Saccharothrix violaceirubra: one gene and its partner. The protein of the gene in region 1 binds, or shares a complex with, the protein of each later gene. Links are inferred from orthologs where the notes say so. Each region holds a gene or a part of one and is shown on either strand. Other genes may lie near its edges.

Region 1 (5,919 bases):
CGTGCAGATCGCGGTCCAGCACGGGCACGTCGTGGCGCACCAGCACGCCGAGCCCGACCGAGGCGAGCACGAACAGGACGCCGAGGGCGATCATCGGCCGACGGCCGCCGCCACCGCGGTGCCCAACGAGGGGTGCCGGAACCGGAACCCGGCCCGTTCCAGCGCACGGGGGATCGCGCGCTGCCCGATCAGCACGCCCTCCTCGGCGAACTCGCCGAGCACGAGCTTGAGCGCGAACCCCGGCACGATCCACGGCGTCGGCCGCCGCAGCACGTGCCCGACCGTGCGGGTGAACTCGGAGTTCGTCACGGGCGACGGACCGGTCACGTTCACCGGTCCCGAGATCTCGGGGTGCTCGATCGCGAACACGGTCGCCGCGAGCACGTCGTCCAGCGACACCCACGGCATGTACTGGTGGCCGGAGCCGAGTTTGCCGCCCAGACCGGCCGAGAACAGCGGCCTCAACTTGCCGAACAGCCCGCCGGACTCGCCCAGCACCAGGCCCGTGCGCAGCTTCACGACCCGCTGCGGGCCCTCCGTCGCCGCCTCCCAGCGGCGGACCAGCTCGGCCAGGAACCCGGTGCCCGACGGCGACGTCTCGTCGACGACCTCCTCGCCGGTGTCGCCGTAGAAGCCGACCGCGCTCGAATTGACCAGCAGCGGCACCCCGTGCTCGACCGCGGCACCGGCGAGTACCTCCGTGGGCACCGTGCGGCTGTCCAGCAGCACCTGCTTGCGCGCCTGGTCCCACCGCTTGTCCGCGATGCCCGCGCCGCACAGGTTCACGATCGCGTCCGCGCCGGTCAACGCGTCGACGTCGAGCCTGCCCGCGGGTGGGTCCCACGTCCGCTCGTCGGGTGCCTGTGCCGGCCGCCGCACGAGCCGCACGACCTCGTGGCCGGCGCCGCGCAGCGCGGCGACCAGGCTGGTGCCGATGAAACCGGACGAACCGGCGACCACAACGCGCATGGCAATGATCGTCTCTCAGCGACCCGCCCCGCGCACAGCGGCGGAAGTGTCGTCCTGACCACCCGGGACGGCGAAGGCCGTATCCCTCGCGTGAGGGATACGGCCTTCGCCGGCTTGTGTTCCTACAGACCCAGGTCGGCCTCGAACGCGCCCTCTTCCAGGCGGTTCTTCACCGTGGTCAGGAAACGGCCCGCGTCGGCGCCGTCCACCAGGCGGTGGTCGTAGGTCAGGGCGAGGTAGGCCATCGAGCGGATCGCGATGGTGTCGTCGCCGCTCGCGTCGGTGATCACCACCGCGCGCTTCTTCACCACGCCGACACCCAGGATGCCGACCTGCGGCTGCTGGATGATCGGGGTGTCGAACAGCGCGCCGTTGCTGCCCAGGTTGGTCAGCGAGAACGTGCCGCCGGTCAGCTCGTCCGGGGTCAGCTTGTTGCCGCGCGCGCGGGCCGCGAGGTCCGCGATCTTGTGCGACAGGCCGGCCAGGTTGAGGTCGCCCGCGTTCGCGATCACCGCGTTGAGCAGGCCGCGCTCGGTGTCGATCGCGATGCCCAGGTGCTCGGCACCGTGGTAGACGACCTCCTTCTTCTCCTCGTCGATCGAGGCGTTCAGCACGGGGTGCTGCTTGAGTGCCTCGACCGCCGCCTTGGCGAAGAACGGCAGGAACGTCAGCTTCGTGCCCTCGCGCTGCTCGAACGCCTTCTTGGCCTGGTTGCGCAGCCGGGCGATCTTGGTGACGTCCACCTCGAACACCTGGGTGAGCTGCGCGGAGACCTGGAGCGACTCGCGGGTACGCTGCGCGACGATCTGGCGCAGGCGGGGCAGCTTCTGCACCGTGCCGCGCTTGCCGCTGGTGTCGGCGGCCGGCGCCGCGACCCGCTGGGCGGGTGCCGCCGATGCGGGCGCGGCGGCCGGCGCCGGGGCCTTCTTGGCCTCGACGGCGGCCTGCACGTCCTGCTTGCGGATGCGACCGCCGACGCCGGAACCCTTGAGCGTGGCCAGGTCGATGCCGTGCTCGGCCGCGAGCTTGCGGACCAGCGGCGTCACGTACGGCGTGCCACCGTCGGTGTTGTTGTCGTCGGCCTTCGGCGCTTTCTGGACGGGAGCGGGCTTCGGGGCCTCGGGCGCGGGCGTCGGCTTGGGCGCTTCCTGGACCGGCGCGGGCTTCGGGGCTTCCTGGACCGGTGCCGGCTTGGGCGCCTCGGGAGCCTTCGGCGCGGGCGCACCCGAGCCGACGACCGCGAGCTGCCCGCCGACCTCGACGGTCTCGTCCTCGCCCGCGGTGATCTCCAGCAGCGTGCCCGCCACCGGCGACGGGATCTCGGTGTCGACCTTGTCCGTCGACACCTCCAGCAGCGGCTCGTCGACCTCGACGGGGTCGCCGACCTGCTTGAGCCAGCGGGTGACGGTGCCCTCGGTGACGCTCTCGCCGAGCGCCGGCATGGTCACCGGCGTGCCCTCGGCGGCACCGCCGGCCGGCGCGGCCTGCGGCTCGGGTTCGGGCGCGGCCTGCGGCGCCGGTGCGGCCTGCGGCTCGGGCGCGGCCTCCTCGACGGGCGTCGAGGCGGAACCGGAGTCCGCGTCGCCGTCGCCGATCACGGCCAGCTCGGCGCCGACCTCGACGGTCTCGTCCTCCTGCGCGACGATCTTCTGCAGGACGCCCGCGGCGGGCGAGGGGATCTCGGTGTCGACCTTGTCGGTCGACACCTCCAGCAAGGGCTCGTCGACCTCGACGCGGTCACCCTCCTGCTTCAACCAGCGGGTGACGGTGCCCTCGGTGACGCTTTCGCCGAGAGCGGGCATTTGGACGGAGAAGGCCATCGTTCGCTGACTCCTGGATCGTGTGCGGCTGACTGGTTTGCGACGGTCAGCCGTGCACGTGCAGCGGCTTGCCGGCCAGGGCGAGGAACGCCTCGCCGAGGGCTTCCGTCTGGGTCGGGTGTGCGTGGATGAGCGGAGCCACGTCCTCCGGGTACGCCTCCCAGCTGTAGATCAACTGGGCCTCGCCGATCAGCTCGCCGACCCGCTCGCCGACCAGGGTGATGCCGACGACCGGGCCGTCCGGCGCCTTGACCAGCTTGACGCCGCCGGCGGTCTTGAGGATCTGGCTCTTGCCGTTGCCCGCCAGGTCGTAGACGAAGGTCTCGACCTTGCCGTACTTCTCCTGGGCCGCGGCCTCGGAGAGCCCGACCGAGGCGACCTCGGGCTTGCAGTAGGTGACGCGCGGGATGCCCGCCTCGTCGATGACCTTGGGGTTCTGCCCGGCGATCTCCTCGGCGACGAAGATGCCCTGCTGGAACCCGCGGTGCGCGAGCTGCAGGCCGGGCACGATGTCGCCGACGGCGTAGACGTTCGGGATGTTGGTGCGCAGGCGCTCGTCGGTGATCACGAAGCCGCGCTCGATCTTGACACCGGCCTCCTCGAAGCCGTGGCCCGCGGAGTTGGGGCCCCGGCCGACGGCGACGAGCAGCAGGTCGGCCTCGAGCACGTCGCCGGACTCCAGCGTCACGGACACGCCCGAGTCGGTCTGCGTGGCGCCGGTGAACCGGACGCCGGTCTTGAACTTGATGCCCCGGCGGCGGAACGCGCGCTCGAGCTGCTTGGACGCGTACTCGTCCTCGGCCGGCACCAGGCGGGGCAGGGCCTCCACGATCGTGACCTCGGCGCCGAACGACGCCCACACGCTCGCGAACTCCACGCCGATCACGCCGCCGCCGAGCACGACGACCTTCTCCGGCACGAAGTCCAGGTTCAGCGCCTGGTCGCTGGTGATGATCCGGCCGCCGATCTCCAGACCGGGCAGGCTGCGCGCGTACGAGCCGGTGGCCAGCACGACGTTCTTGCCCGTGTAGCGCTGCCCGTCCACCTCGACGGTGTTCGGGCCGACGAACGTGCCGGTGCCCTCGACGAGCGTGACCTTGTTCGCCTTGGCCAGACCCTGGAGTCCCTTGTACAGACGGCTGATCACACCGTCCTTGTAGGAGTTGACGCCCGCGATGTCGATGCCCTCCAGCGAGGACTTCACGCCGAACTGGTCGCCTTCGCGCGCGTTGTCCGCGACCTCGGCGGCGTGCAGCAGCGCCTTGGTCGGGATGCACCCGCGGTGCAGGCAGGTGCCGCCCAGCTTGTCCTTCTCGACCAGGACGACGGACAGGCCGAGCTCGGCCGCGCGGAACGCGCAGGCGTAGCCGCCCGAGCCGCCACCGAGGATCACAAGGTCGGCGGAGGTGTCGGTCACGGGATCTCCCTGGAGGGCTTGTTGCCTTACTCCGCGCGGGTGCGCGCGTGTAGAAGCCATCTTGTCACTACCTCCGCGAAGGCGGCGACGCGGTGCCCGATCGGGAGATTTGGCCACGCTTTCACACGGCCGCCGGCAGGATGGCCGTCTGGACTCGGGGCAGGAGGTACCAGGGGTGGGTCTGTTCGACCGTTTCCGCAGGAAGCAGCGTGCCGGCGTGCCGCGTGTGGCGACGTCGGCCGACACCGGATACCTGGAGCAGTGGGCCGCGTCTCGGCGCGGGGTCGAGGCGTTCGTCGAGCCGAAGACCACCGTGACGGAGACCACCGTGGTGTTCGTCGCACACGACGGCGAGTGGACCAGACGGCGTATCGACGGCGAGGAAGGCGCGCGGAGGTTGGCGCGCAAACTCGGCATCCCGGTGTACGACGCGGGGATCGTGGGTTACCCCAAACGTATGCGCGAGTACACCCGCCGCAAATCGGCGGGCTGAGCGCTCTTCCGGCCGCGCGCTCTTCCGGCCGCCCGATCGGGTGTCCCGCCGGACTTGTCCACAGGCCCGGTGTCCCCGGTGGAGTTGTCCACAGGCGAGGGCTGTATCTCCGCGCCGCGCTGCCGTCGTCGATAGGCTGGAGCGGGGCAGCCCCCCAGGGTGGGTGGGGGTGTGTCCGGTACCCGTGAGCGCGGATGTCGATCAAGAGTCGGTGTGACCCGCGAGGTGGGGTGCAGGGTGCCCCACCTCGCGCGGGTGTCAGCCGTTCGCCGCGATGTCCGCCAGCACGGCCGCCAGGGTGCGTACGGGTACGCCGGTGCCGCCCCGGGTGGTGTAGCCGTACGCCCCGCCGCTGTGGAACGACGGACCGGCCACGTCCAGGTGCGCCCACGACACGCCCTCGGCCACGAACTCGCGCAGGAACACGCCCGCCACGAGCATGCTGCCGAACCGGTGCCCGGCCACGTTCGCCAGGTCGGCCAGGCGCGAGTCGAGGTCGCCGCGCAGTTCCTCCGGCAACGGCATCGCCCACGCGTTCTCACCGACGGCCCGGCCCAGTTCCGCGACCCGGTCGCGGAAAGCCTCGGTGCCCATCACGCCCATGGTCCGCTTGCCCAGCGCCACGATCTGGCCGCCGGTCAGCGTGGAGGTCTCGACCAGGTAGTCCGGTCCCTCCTCGCACGCGCGCACGATCGCGTCGGACAGCACGAGCCGTCCTTCGGCGTCGGTGTTGAGCACCTCGACGGTCTTGCCGCCGTACATCGTCAGCACGTCACCCGGCCGGTACGCGGTGCCCGAGGGCATGTTCTCCGCGAGCGGCGCCCAGGCGGTGACCTCCAGCGGGTACTTCAGCTTGGCCGCGAGCACGACGGTGGCGATCACGGCCGCCGCGCCGCCCATGTCCGAGGTCATCTCGTCCATGCCGGCCGCGGGCTTGATCGAGATGCCGCCGGTGTCGAACGTGATGCCCTTGCCGACCAGCGCGACCTTCTTGCCGGCCTTGGGGCCCTTGTAGGTCACGCGGACCAGGCGCGGCGGGCGCGACGAGCCGCCGCCCACGCCGAGGATGCCGCCGAAGCCCTGCTTGCGCAGCGCCTTCTCGTCGAGCACCTCGATCTCGAGACCCTCGGCCTTGGCCAGTTCCGCGGCCCGGTTGGCGAACGACTCCGGGAACAGGTCGTTCGGCGGGGTGTTCACCAGGTCGCGGGTCAGGCTCACGG
Region 2 (8,611 bases), 4.9 Mb from region 1 along the record:
TGCTGCACCCCGACCCGACCGAGCACGACCTGGACGTGTTCGCGGCCGAGTTCCTCACGCCGCGTGCCGCGATCACCCCCGAACTCCCCGACCGGGTCGACCTCGACCGGCTCGGCGAACTGCGCGCGGTGTGGGGCGTGCCGGTGCTCGCGCTGGTGCGGCGGGCGCGTGAACTCGGCGTGCTCTCCGACGCGGCGGGCACCCGCGGCCTGCGCCGGCTCAAGATCACGGAACTGTCGCCCGAACCGGTGACCGGCTACCCCGGCGAGCGGCCCGCCCTGCTCGGCCGCGCGTTCGGGATGTCCGGCCTGACCGCGCAGGCGCTCGCCGCGGAACTCGGCTGGCGGGTCTCCCACGTCCGTTCGATGCTCGGCATCGAACGGCCGCTGCTCAAACTCGTCTAAGCGCGCTCGCCGAGGAATTTCTCCACCGATTCCAGCGGTGCCCACAACTGTTCGTAGTAGAGGACGAAATACTTCTGGAACTTCTCGCTCTCCACGCGGAACCCGCTCAACCCCGCCTTCGACTGCCCGGAGAACGCGAGGAACGTGTGCGCGTCGTCGAACAGCATCAGGTTCACGCCGTCGGCGGGCGGTGACCACGGCAGTACGCGCACCTCGTAGTTCTCGATGTCCCGGGTTTCCGCGTGGTGCGCCACCAGCCAGTCGAGCATCGACGACTCGGGCCGTCCGCCGACGAACCGGACGCCGACGATCCGGCGCACGGTCCGCTCCCCGCGTTCCCTCGCCCAGTCCAGGATCGCGGTGAAATAGCGTTCCGCGGCGGTCGCCCGGTAGATCGTCGGCGGGTGTTGGTGCACGTAGGTGGTCCGGATCTGCGACGTCGTCCGCGCGATCCCGTCCGCGCCCGCCGCGTAGAACGCGGCGTGGTCGTCGAACCACTCCACCCCCACGGAATCCAGGCCGGGAAACGGCACCGGGACGGCCGGTTCGTCCTCGCCCATGTGCACGTCGAGCCACAGGTCGTGCAGCCGCGCCACCACGTCCGGAGTGGCCGCGCAGTACTCGGCGAACCTCTCCACGAATTCCCAGCGCGGCAGCCGGTGCCCGTTCAGCACGGCCGAAACCGTCTGCCTGCTGCACCTGATGTGACTCGCCAACGTCTCGATCGTCGGCTGCCCGGCACGCAGGCGCAGCGACTTCAACTCCCGGACGAGTCTCGCTAACGCGGGTGGGATTTCGGGCACCGTAACCTGCTTTCACGCCGACACACGCGGACGTCGCGATGATGGCACAGGACCGCACGAATCCGTCCGCTTCGGACCGGACCTGCCCGACCGCGACCGCACACTTCCCCGCGACCGCCGAAACCGGGGAGGACACCGTGAACCGCGAACACTGGCTGATCCGCGTCGCACCGCTCGTCGCCGCCTGGACCCTGATCACCGAGCGCTTCGGCCTCGACGACACCGTGCTCGTCGCCGGGGGCCTGTCGGGCGCCGTCATCGCGCTGGGCACGCACCGCGCGCTCGGGCTGCTGCGGGCCCGGCGCTGCTCCCGGTGCGACCACCACCGGTAAAAGCGGAAGGGGCGCCCCGCGCGGGGCGCCCCTTCGGCGGTCAGTCCTCGAAGTCCTCGTCGTCACGTGCCAGGTACGTGGCGAACCGCTCGATCGCCGTCTCGAACTCGGGGTTCGCGTCGACGAACGCCCGCAGCCGGTCGGCCACCCAGGCGAGGCTCACGTCCTCCTCGCCCCGGCGCCGCTCCAGTTCCTCGATGCCGCGGTCGGTGAAGTACACGGCCTACTCGAACGCCTTCGTGATGATCTCGCGCTGCTCGACCTCGTGCACCTTCGACGAGCCCGCCGACGGCGCCGCCATCGGCCGCCGCGAGATGCGCTTGAGCGAGTACCGCGAGGGCAGCAGGTCCGGCAGGTTCAGGCCGTAGAACGGCCATGCGCCCTGGTTGGCCGGCTCCTCCTGCACCCAGCGGACGTCGGCCGCGTTCGGGTAGCGCTCCAACGCCTCGGTCAGCTTGCGCACCGGCACCGGGTAGAGCTGCTCGACGCGCACGACCGCGGTGTCCGTCGCGCCGCGCTTCTCCTGCTCGGCGACCAGTTCGTAGTAGATCTTGCCGCTGCACAGCAGGACCTTCGTGACCGCGTCCGGCGACGTGATCGTCGGGTCGTCGATCACCGACTTGAAGCGCTCCTCGGTGAAGTCCTCGACCGGGCTCACCGCGGCCTTCAGACGCAGCATCGACTTGGGGGTGAAGACCACCAGCGGGCGGTTCACGCCGTCGAGCGCGTGGCGGCGCAGCAGGTGGAAGTAGTTCGCCGGCGTCGACGGCACGGCGATCGTCATCGAGCCCTCGGCGCACAGCTGCAGGAAGCGCTCGATGCGACCCGACGTGTGGTCCGGGCCCTGGCCCTCGTGACCGTGCGGCAGCAGCAGCACGACGTCGGAGACCTGGCCCCACTTGGCCTCGCCGGACGAGATGAACTCGTCGATGATCGACTGGGCGCCGTTGACGAAGTCGCCGAACTGCGCCTCCCACAGCACCAGCGCGTCCGGGTTGGCCACCGAGTAGCCGTACTCGAAGCCCAGCGCCGCGAACTCGGACAGCACCGAGTCGTAGACCATGAACTTGCCCTGGTCCTCGGCGAGGTTCTGCAACGGCGTGTACTCGTCGCCCTTCTTGCGGTCGACGAGCGTGGCGTGCCGCTGCACGAACGTGCCGCGCCGCGAGTCCTGGCCGGCCAGGCGGACCGTGCGGCCGTCGATGACCAGCGAGCCGAACGCGAGCAGCTCGGCGAACGCCCAGTCGATGCCGCCCTCGCGGGCCATCTTGGCCCGCCGCTCGAGCACCGGCTTGACGCGCGGGTGCGGCGTGAAGCCCTCGGGCAGGTCGACGTGCGAGTCGGCGATGTGCTCGATCACCGAACGCTCGATGCCCGTGGGCAGCTTGGCCGGGATCTGCTGCTCGGCCTCGATCGACGGCGAGGTCTTGATCGGGTGCTTCTCCAGCTCGCGCACCTCGTTGAAGACGTGCTCCAACTGCGAGGAGAAGTCCTGCAACGCCTTCTCGGCCTCCTCGACCGAGATGTCGCCGCGGCCGATCAGGGCCTCGGTGTAGGTCTTGCGGACCGAGCGCTTGGTGTCGATCACGTCGTACATCGCCGGCTGGGTCATCGAGGGGTCGTCGCCCTCGTTGTGACCGCGGCGGCGGTAGCACACCATGTCGATCACGACGTCCTTGTTGAACTTCTGCCGGTAGTCCACGGCCAGCTTGGCGACCCAGTAGCACGCCTCGGGGTCGTCGCCGTTCACGTGGAAGACCGGTGCGCCGATCATCTTCGCGACGTCGGTCGAGTACTTCGACGAGCGCGAGTTCTCCGGCGCCGTGGTGAAGCCGACCTGGTTGTTGACCACGACGTGCACCGTGCCGCCGGTGCGGTAACCGCGCACCAGGGCCAGGTTCAGCGTCTCGGCCACCACGCCCTGACCGGCGAACGCGGCGTCGCCGTGCAGCGCGACCGGCAGCACGGTGAAGCCCTCGCCGCCCTTGTCGAGCTGGTCCTGCTTGGCGCGGACGATGCCTTCCAGCACCGGGTCCACGGCTTCCAGGTGCGACGGGTTCGCGGTCAGCGACACCTTGGTCTCGCCGTCGCCGAACATCCGGAAGTACTTGCCCTCGGCGCCGAGGTGGTACTTCACGTCGCCGGAGCCGTGCGCCTGGCCCGGGTCGAGGTTGCCCTCGAACTCGCGGAAGATCTGCGAGATCGGCTTGCCGACGATGTTGGCCAGGACGTTGAGCCGGCCGCGGTGCGGCATGCCGATGACGACCTCGTCCAGCTCGTGCTCGGCGGCCTTGTCCAGCACGGCGTCGAGCAGCGGGATGACCGTCTCGCCGCCTTCGAGCGAGAACCGCTTCTGGCCGACGTACTTGGTCTGGAGGAACGTCTCGAACGCCTCGGCCGCGTTGAGCTTGGAGAGGATGTACTTCTGCACGGTGGCCGGGGGCTTCTCGTGCGGGACCTCGACGCGCTCCTGGATCCAGAGGCGCTCCTCCGGGTCGAGGATGTGCATGTACTCGACGCCGACCGTGCGGCAGTACGAGTTGCGCAGCACGCCCAGGATGTCGCGCAGGCGCATCCGCTCCTTGCCGCCGAAGCCGCCGACCGGGAACTCGCGGTCGAGGTCCCACAGCGTCAGGCCGTGGCTGAGCACGTCCAGGTCGCTGTGGCTGCGCTGGCGGTAGTTCAGCGGGTCCGTGTCGGCCATCAGGTGGCCGCGGGTGCGGAACGCGTCGATCAGCTCGATCACCCGGGCGGTCTTGTCGACCGCGCCCTCGGGGATGTCGGCGACCCAGCGGATGGGCTCGTAGGGCAGGCGCAGCGACGTGAAGACGTCGTCGTAGAAGCCGTCCTCGCCGAGCAGGAGCTGGTGGATGCGCTTGAGGAACTCGCCCGACTCCGCGCCCTGGATGATGCGGTGGTCGTAGGTCGAGGTCAGCGTGATGATCTTGCTGACGCCCATGTCGGTGAGCGCCTGCTCGCTGGTGCCCTGGAAGTGGGCGGGGTACTCCATGGCGCCGACGCCGATGATCGCGCCCTGGCCTGCCTGCAGGCGCGGCACCGAGTGGTTGGTGCCGATCGTGCCTGGGTTGGTCAGCGAGATGGTCGTGCCCGAGAAGTCCTCGGTGGTCAGCGAACCGCCGCGGGCCTTGCGGATCAGGTCCTCGTACGCCTGCCAGAACTGCGTGAACGTCATGTTCTCGCAGCCCTTGACCGAGGCGACGACGAGCGTGCGCGAGCCGTCCTTGCCGGGCAGGTCGATGGCCAGGCCGAAGTTGACGTGCTCGGGCGTGATCGCGAACGGCTTGCCGTCGATCTCGGCGTAGTGCCGGTTGAGGTTCGGGAACGACTGGAGCGCCCGGACCACCGCGTACCCGATCAGGTGGGTGAAGGAGACCTTCCCACCGCGGGTGCGCTTGAGGTGGTTGTTGATCACGATGCGGTTGTCGGCCAGCAGCTTGGCGGGCACGGCGCGCACGCTCGTCGCGGTCGGAACGGTGAGCGACAGCTCCATGTTCTTCGCGATCGCGGCGGCGGCACCGCGCAGCTGCTTCTGCTCCTGCCCGGCCTGCTCCTTCACCGGGGCGGCCTTGGCGGCGCTCGCCGGTGCGGGCTTGGCCGCGGGCTTGGTCTGGGGTGCGGGCTTCGCCTCGGTCTTGGGCGCGGGCCGGGCCGCCGGCTTCTCGGGTGCGGGCCTCGTCGCCGTGGCGGTGGGTGCCGCCGGCGCCGTGCCGCTCTCCGCCTGTGCGGCCGTCGCCCCGTTGCCCGACCGCTGCGTCGACTTGTAGTCGGCGAAGAAGTCGTGCCACGCGGGGTCCACGGACGACGGGTCGGCGAGGAACTGCTCGTACATCTCCTCGACCAACCACTCGTTGGGGCCGAACTGTGAAGCCGGACTGCTGCTGGACACGGCTGACGCTCGCCTCTATCCATCTCGCTTGTTCTGATGACTCAACTCATGGTCAGGCTAGTACCCCGACCGGGGCGATTAACACAGAGGCGGGTGCGGGCAAGGAGGTCTCTGTCACAGGATCGGTCACGGCATCGGTCCCGATGGTGGCGCTCCGGTATCGCTTGAGGTCAGGGGCTCGCGCATGCCCCTGGACGCTAGTGGCTCGGTGCCCGATCGGCGACTGTTCGGAGTCGTGGTCAACCAGTTGGTTGACTAAGGCGGCGGGGGTGCGTACGGTCTTAATCAACCAACTGGTTGAGTAAAGGGGTTGCCGTGGCGAACGACCTGTCGCGGGTCTTCGCGGCGCTGGCCGACCCGATCCGGCGCGACATGGTCGCCCGGCTGGCGTCCGGCGACGCGACCGTGAACGAGCTGGCCGAGCGGTACCCCGTGACCCTCCAGGCGGTGTCCAAGCACGTGAAGGTGCTGGAGGACGCGGGCTTGGTGAGTCGCGGCCGGGACGCCCAACGGCGACCCGTCCACCTCGAAGCGGAGGTGTTCGACCTGATGACCAAGTGGATCGAGCGGTACCGGCGGCAAGCCGAAGAGCGGTACCGGCGACTGGACGAGGTGTTGGCGGAGTCCCTGCCGGACACCGCGGAGAAAGGGGAAGCGTCATGAGCGAGACCACCATCGAGGCGGGCAAGGACACGCCCACGATCGTGATCGAACGGGAGTTCGCCGCACCACGCGCGGCCGTGTTCCGCGCCCACGTGGACGTCGAGCTGGTGAAGCGCTGGCTGGGCCCACGCCGCTTGGAGATGAAGGTCGACGAGTGGAACGCCGTGACCGGTGGGTCGTACCGGTACACGCACGTGGAGGAGAACGGCGAATACGCGTTCTACGGCTCGTTCCACGAGGTGCGCGAGGACACGCGGATCGTGCAGACGTTCACGTTCTGCGGCATGCCCGAGGGCGTGAGCCTGGAAACCCTGACCTTCGAGGACCTGGGCGACGGCCGCACCCGTCTGCGCGGGGTGAGCGTGTTCGACTCGTTCGAAGTCCGCGACCTGGCCCTGTCCAGCGGCATGGAACACGGAGTCGTCGAGGGCTACGAGCGCCTGGACGAGGTCCTCGCCTCCTGACCCGTCCAGTGCACATTTCGCGGTGCCTGAACGCACAACTCACGGTGTCCGAGTGCACAACTCGCGCGTTCGGAACCACAGCCACCGGCAGTACGGCAGCCGGAAACTAAGAAATGCCGTGCGCCCAGAGCGAGGCGTAGACGCCGCCGGCGGCCAACAACGCCGAATGACTGCCCACCTCGACGATCCGCCCCCCGGACAGCACCACGATCCGATCCGCCCGAGCCGCCGTAGCCAACCGATGAGCGACGACGAACGTGGTCCGAGAAGCGGCAAGCCGCCCACCCGCGGCCAACACCGCAGCCTCCGTGGCCGGATCCAACGCCGCCGTCGCCTCGTCCAACAGCAACAGATCAGGCGACACCAACTCGGCCCTGGCCAACGCCACCAACTGCCGCTGCCCGGCCGACAGGTTCTGCCCCCGCTCACCGACCTGCTGACCAAAGGCCGAAGGCAGCGCCGCGACCACCGGCAACGCCCCCACCTCCCGGGCCGCCGACTCGATCGCCGACCGCGACGCGTCCGGCTCGGCATAGGCGATGTTCTCCGCCACGTCCCCGCCGAACAGGTGCGCCTCCTGCGGCACGACCCCCAACCGGGCCCGCAGTTCGCCCAGGTCGTACTGCCGGATGTCCGTGCCGTCCACGAGAATCCGACCATCGGTCACGTCGTAGTACCGGGCGATCAACTTCACCAACGTCGACTTGCCCGCCCCGGTCTCACCCACCAGCGCGACTGTCTCCCCGGCCCGCACGTGCAGCGAGACGGCGTCCAGCGCCGGCACGGAAGTCCCGGGGTACACGAACGTCACCCCGCACAGCTCGACCTCACCGCGCAACGACGTCACCGACACCGGATCGGCTGCCGGCGGCACGCTCGTCGGCGTCCGCAGCAGTTCCCCGATCCGCGACAACCCGACCCGGGCCTGCTGGTACCCGTCGAACACCCCCGACAACTGGAACAACGGCGCGAAGAACAACCCCAGGTACAGCACGAACGCCAACAACACCCCGGGCGAGAGATCACCGACGGCCACCCGGTAGGCCCCCACCACCAGCACCCCGGCCTGCGCGACCCCCGACAGCAGGGCCAGGAACGGGAAGTACGTGGCGATGTACCGCTGGGCTCTGATCCGCGTCCGCCGGTACTCGTCGCTCCGCTCGGCGAACGCCGCCGCCGACCGGTCCTCCCGCGCGTACGCCTGGGACACCCGAAGCCCCGACACGTTCTCCTGGAGGTCGGCGTTCACCGCGCTGACCTTCTCGCGAGCCTCGGCGTACGTCCTCGACGACAACCGCTGGAACACCGCGGTGGCGATGATCAACGGCGGCAGCACCGCCAACGCCACGAGCGCGAGCTTGAGGTCGGTCACGACCAGCGCCACCGCGATGCCGCCCACGGTCAGGAAGCTGATCACGAACGTCGTCAGCCCGGTCTGCAGGAAGGTCGACAGGGCGTCGACGTCCGTCGTCATCCGGGTCATGATCCGGCCGGCGGCCTCGCGCTCGTAGTAGTCCAGGCCCAGCCGCTGGAGGTGCGCGTAACTGCGCACGCGCAGCAGGTACAGCAGCCGCTCGCCGACCCGCGACGTGACCACGGTCCCGGCCGCCGACGACAGCCACCCGGCGACGACCAGCAGCAGGCCGCCCAGCGAGGCCGCCCACAACCACCCCGGCTCGCCGCCGACCACGCCCCGGTCCACGCCCAGCCGGACCAGGTTGGGCAGCCCGATCGCCAGCGCCGAGTCGACCAGCAGCAGAGCGCCGACCGCGAGCATCGCCAGGCGTACGGGTCTGAGCAGCGTCCACAGGCGGAACCCCGGATCCGGTGCGCGCGGGTCCTCGCCCCGCAGCTCCGGTTCGTCGGCCGCGGCCGGCAGCGCGTGGATCCGGGCCAGCAGTTCCGGCGTCGGCGGGGTCGCGCCGACCAGCGCGGTGGTACCGCCACCCCCACGGTGACCGCGCGACGGTCGGGCCGTGCGCACGGCCCGGTTCGCCGCCCGCACGGCGAGTTCGTCCTCCTCGGACTCGGGCCACAG

What was found. Proteins that work in one complex are often made in the same cells at the same time.
Region 2: sucB (region 1) and F4559_RS03090 share a complex: the UniProt entries of both Escherichia coli proteins name them as parts of the 2-oxoglutarate dehydrogenase (OGDH) complex. The link is inferred for Saccharothrix violaceirubra from one-to-one orthologs.

What each region holds. Positions count from the first base shown.
Region 1 is NZ_JACHJS010000001.1:5,538,487-5,544,405, reverse strand. What follows is about bases 441-3,351. They hold sucB (2-oxoglutarate dehydrogenase, E2 component, dihydrolipoamide succinyltransferase), read right to left. Parts: upstream 2,790-3,351; coding sequence 1,092-2,789; downstream 441-1,091. Other genes in these bases: lpdA (dihydrolipoyl dehydrogenase), read right to left, coding at 2,836-3,351; F4559_RS25290 (TIGR01777 family oxidoreductase), read right to left, coding at 441-969. In the rest of the region: F4559_RS25295 (phosphatase PAP2 family protein), read right to left, coding at 1-94; more of F4559_RS25290, read right to left, coding at 91-440; more of lpdA, read right to left, coding at 3,352-4,206; F4559_RS25275 (oxidoreductase), read left to right, coding at 4,382-4,699; F4559_RS25270 (leucyl aminopeptidase), read right to left, coding at 4,958-5,919. UniProt on the Escherichia coli protein: E2 component of the 2-oxoglutarate dehydrogenase (OGDH) complex which catalyzes the second step in the conversion of 2-oxoglutarate to succinyl-CoA and CO(2).
Region 2 is NZ_JACHJS010000001.1:620,241-628,851, forward strand. What follows is about bases 1,563-5,821. They hold F4559_RS03090 (multifunctional oxoglutarate decarboxylase/oxoglutarate dehydrogenase thiamine pyrophosphate-binding subunit/dihydrolipoyllysine-residue succinyltransferase subunit), read right to left. Parts: upstream 5,447-5,821; coding sequence 1,763-5,446; downstream 1,563-1,762. Other genes in these bases: F4559_RS03085 (DUF6104 family protein), read right to left, coding at 1,580-1,759; F4559_RS03095 (ArsR/SmtB family transcription factor), read left to right, coding at 5,762-5,821. Also shown: F4559_RS03070 (helix-turn-helix domain-containing protein), read left to right, coding at 1-404; F4559_RS03075 (helix-turn-helix domain-containing protein), read right to left, coding at 401-1,207; F4559_RS03080 (hypothetical protein), read left to right, coding at 1,345-1,539; more of F4559_RS03095, read left to right, coding at 5,822-6,109; F4559_RS03100 (SRPBCC family protein), read left to right, coding at 6,106-6,573; F4559_RS03105 (ABC transporter ATP-binding protein), read right to left, coding at 6,680-8,611. UniProt on the Escherichia coli protein: E1 component of the 2-oxoglutarate dehydrogenase (OGDH) complex which catalyzes the decarboxylation of 2-oxoglutarate, the first step in the conversion of 2-oxoglutarate to succinyl-CoA and CO(2).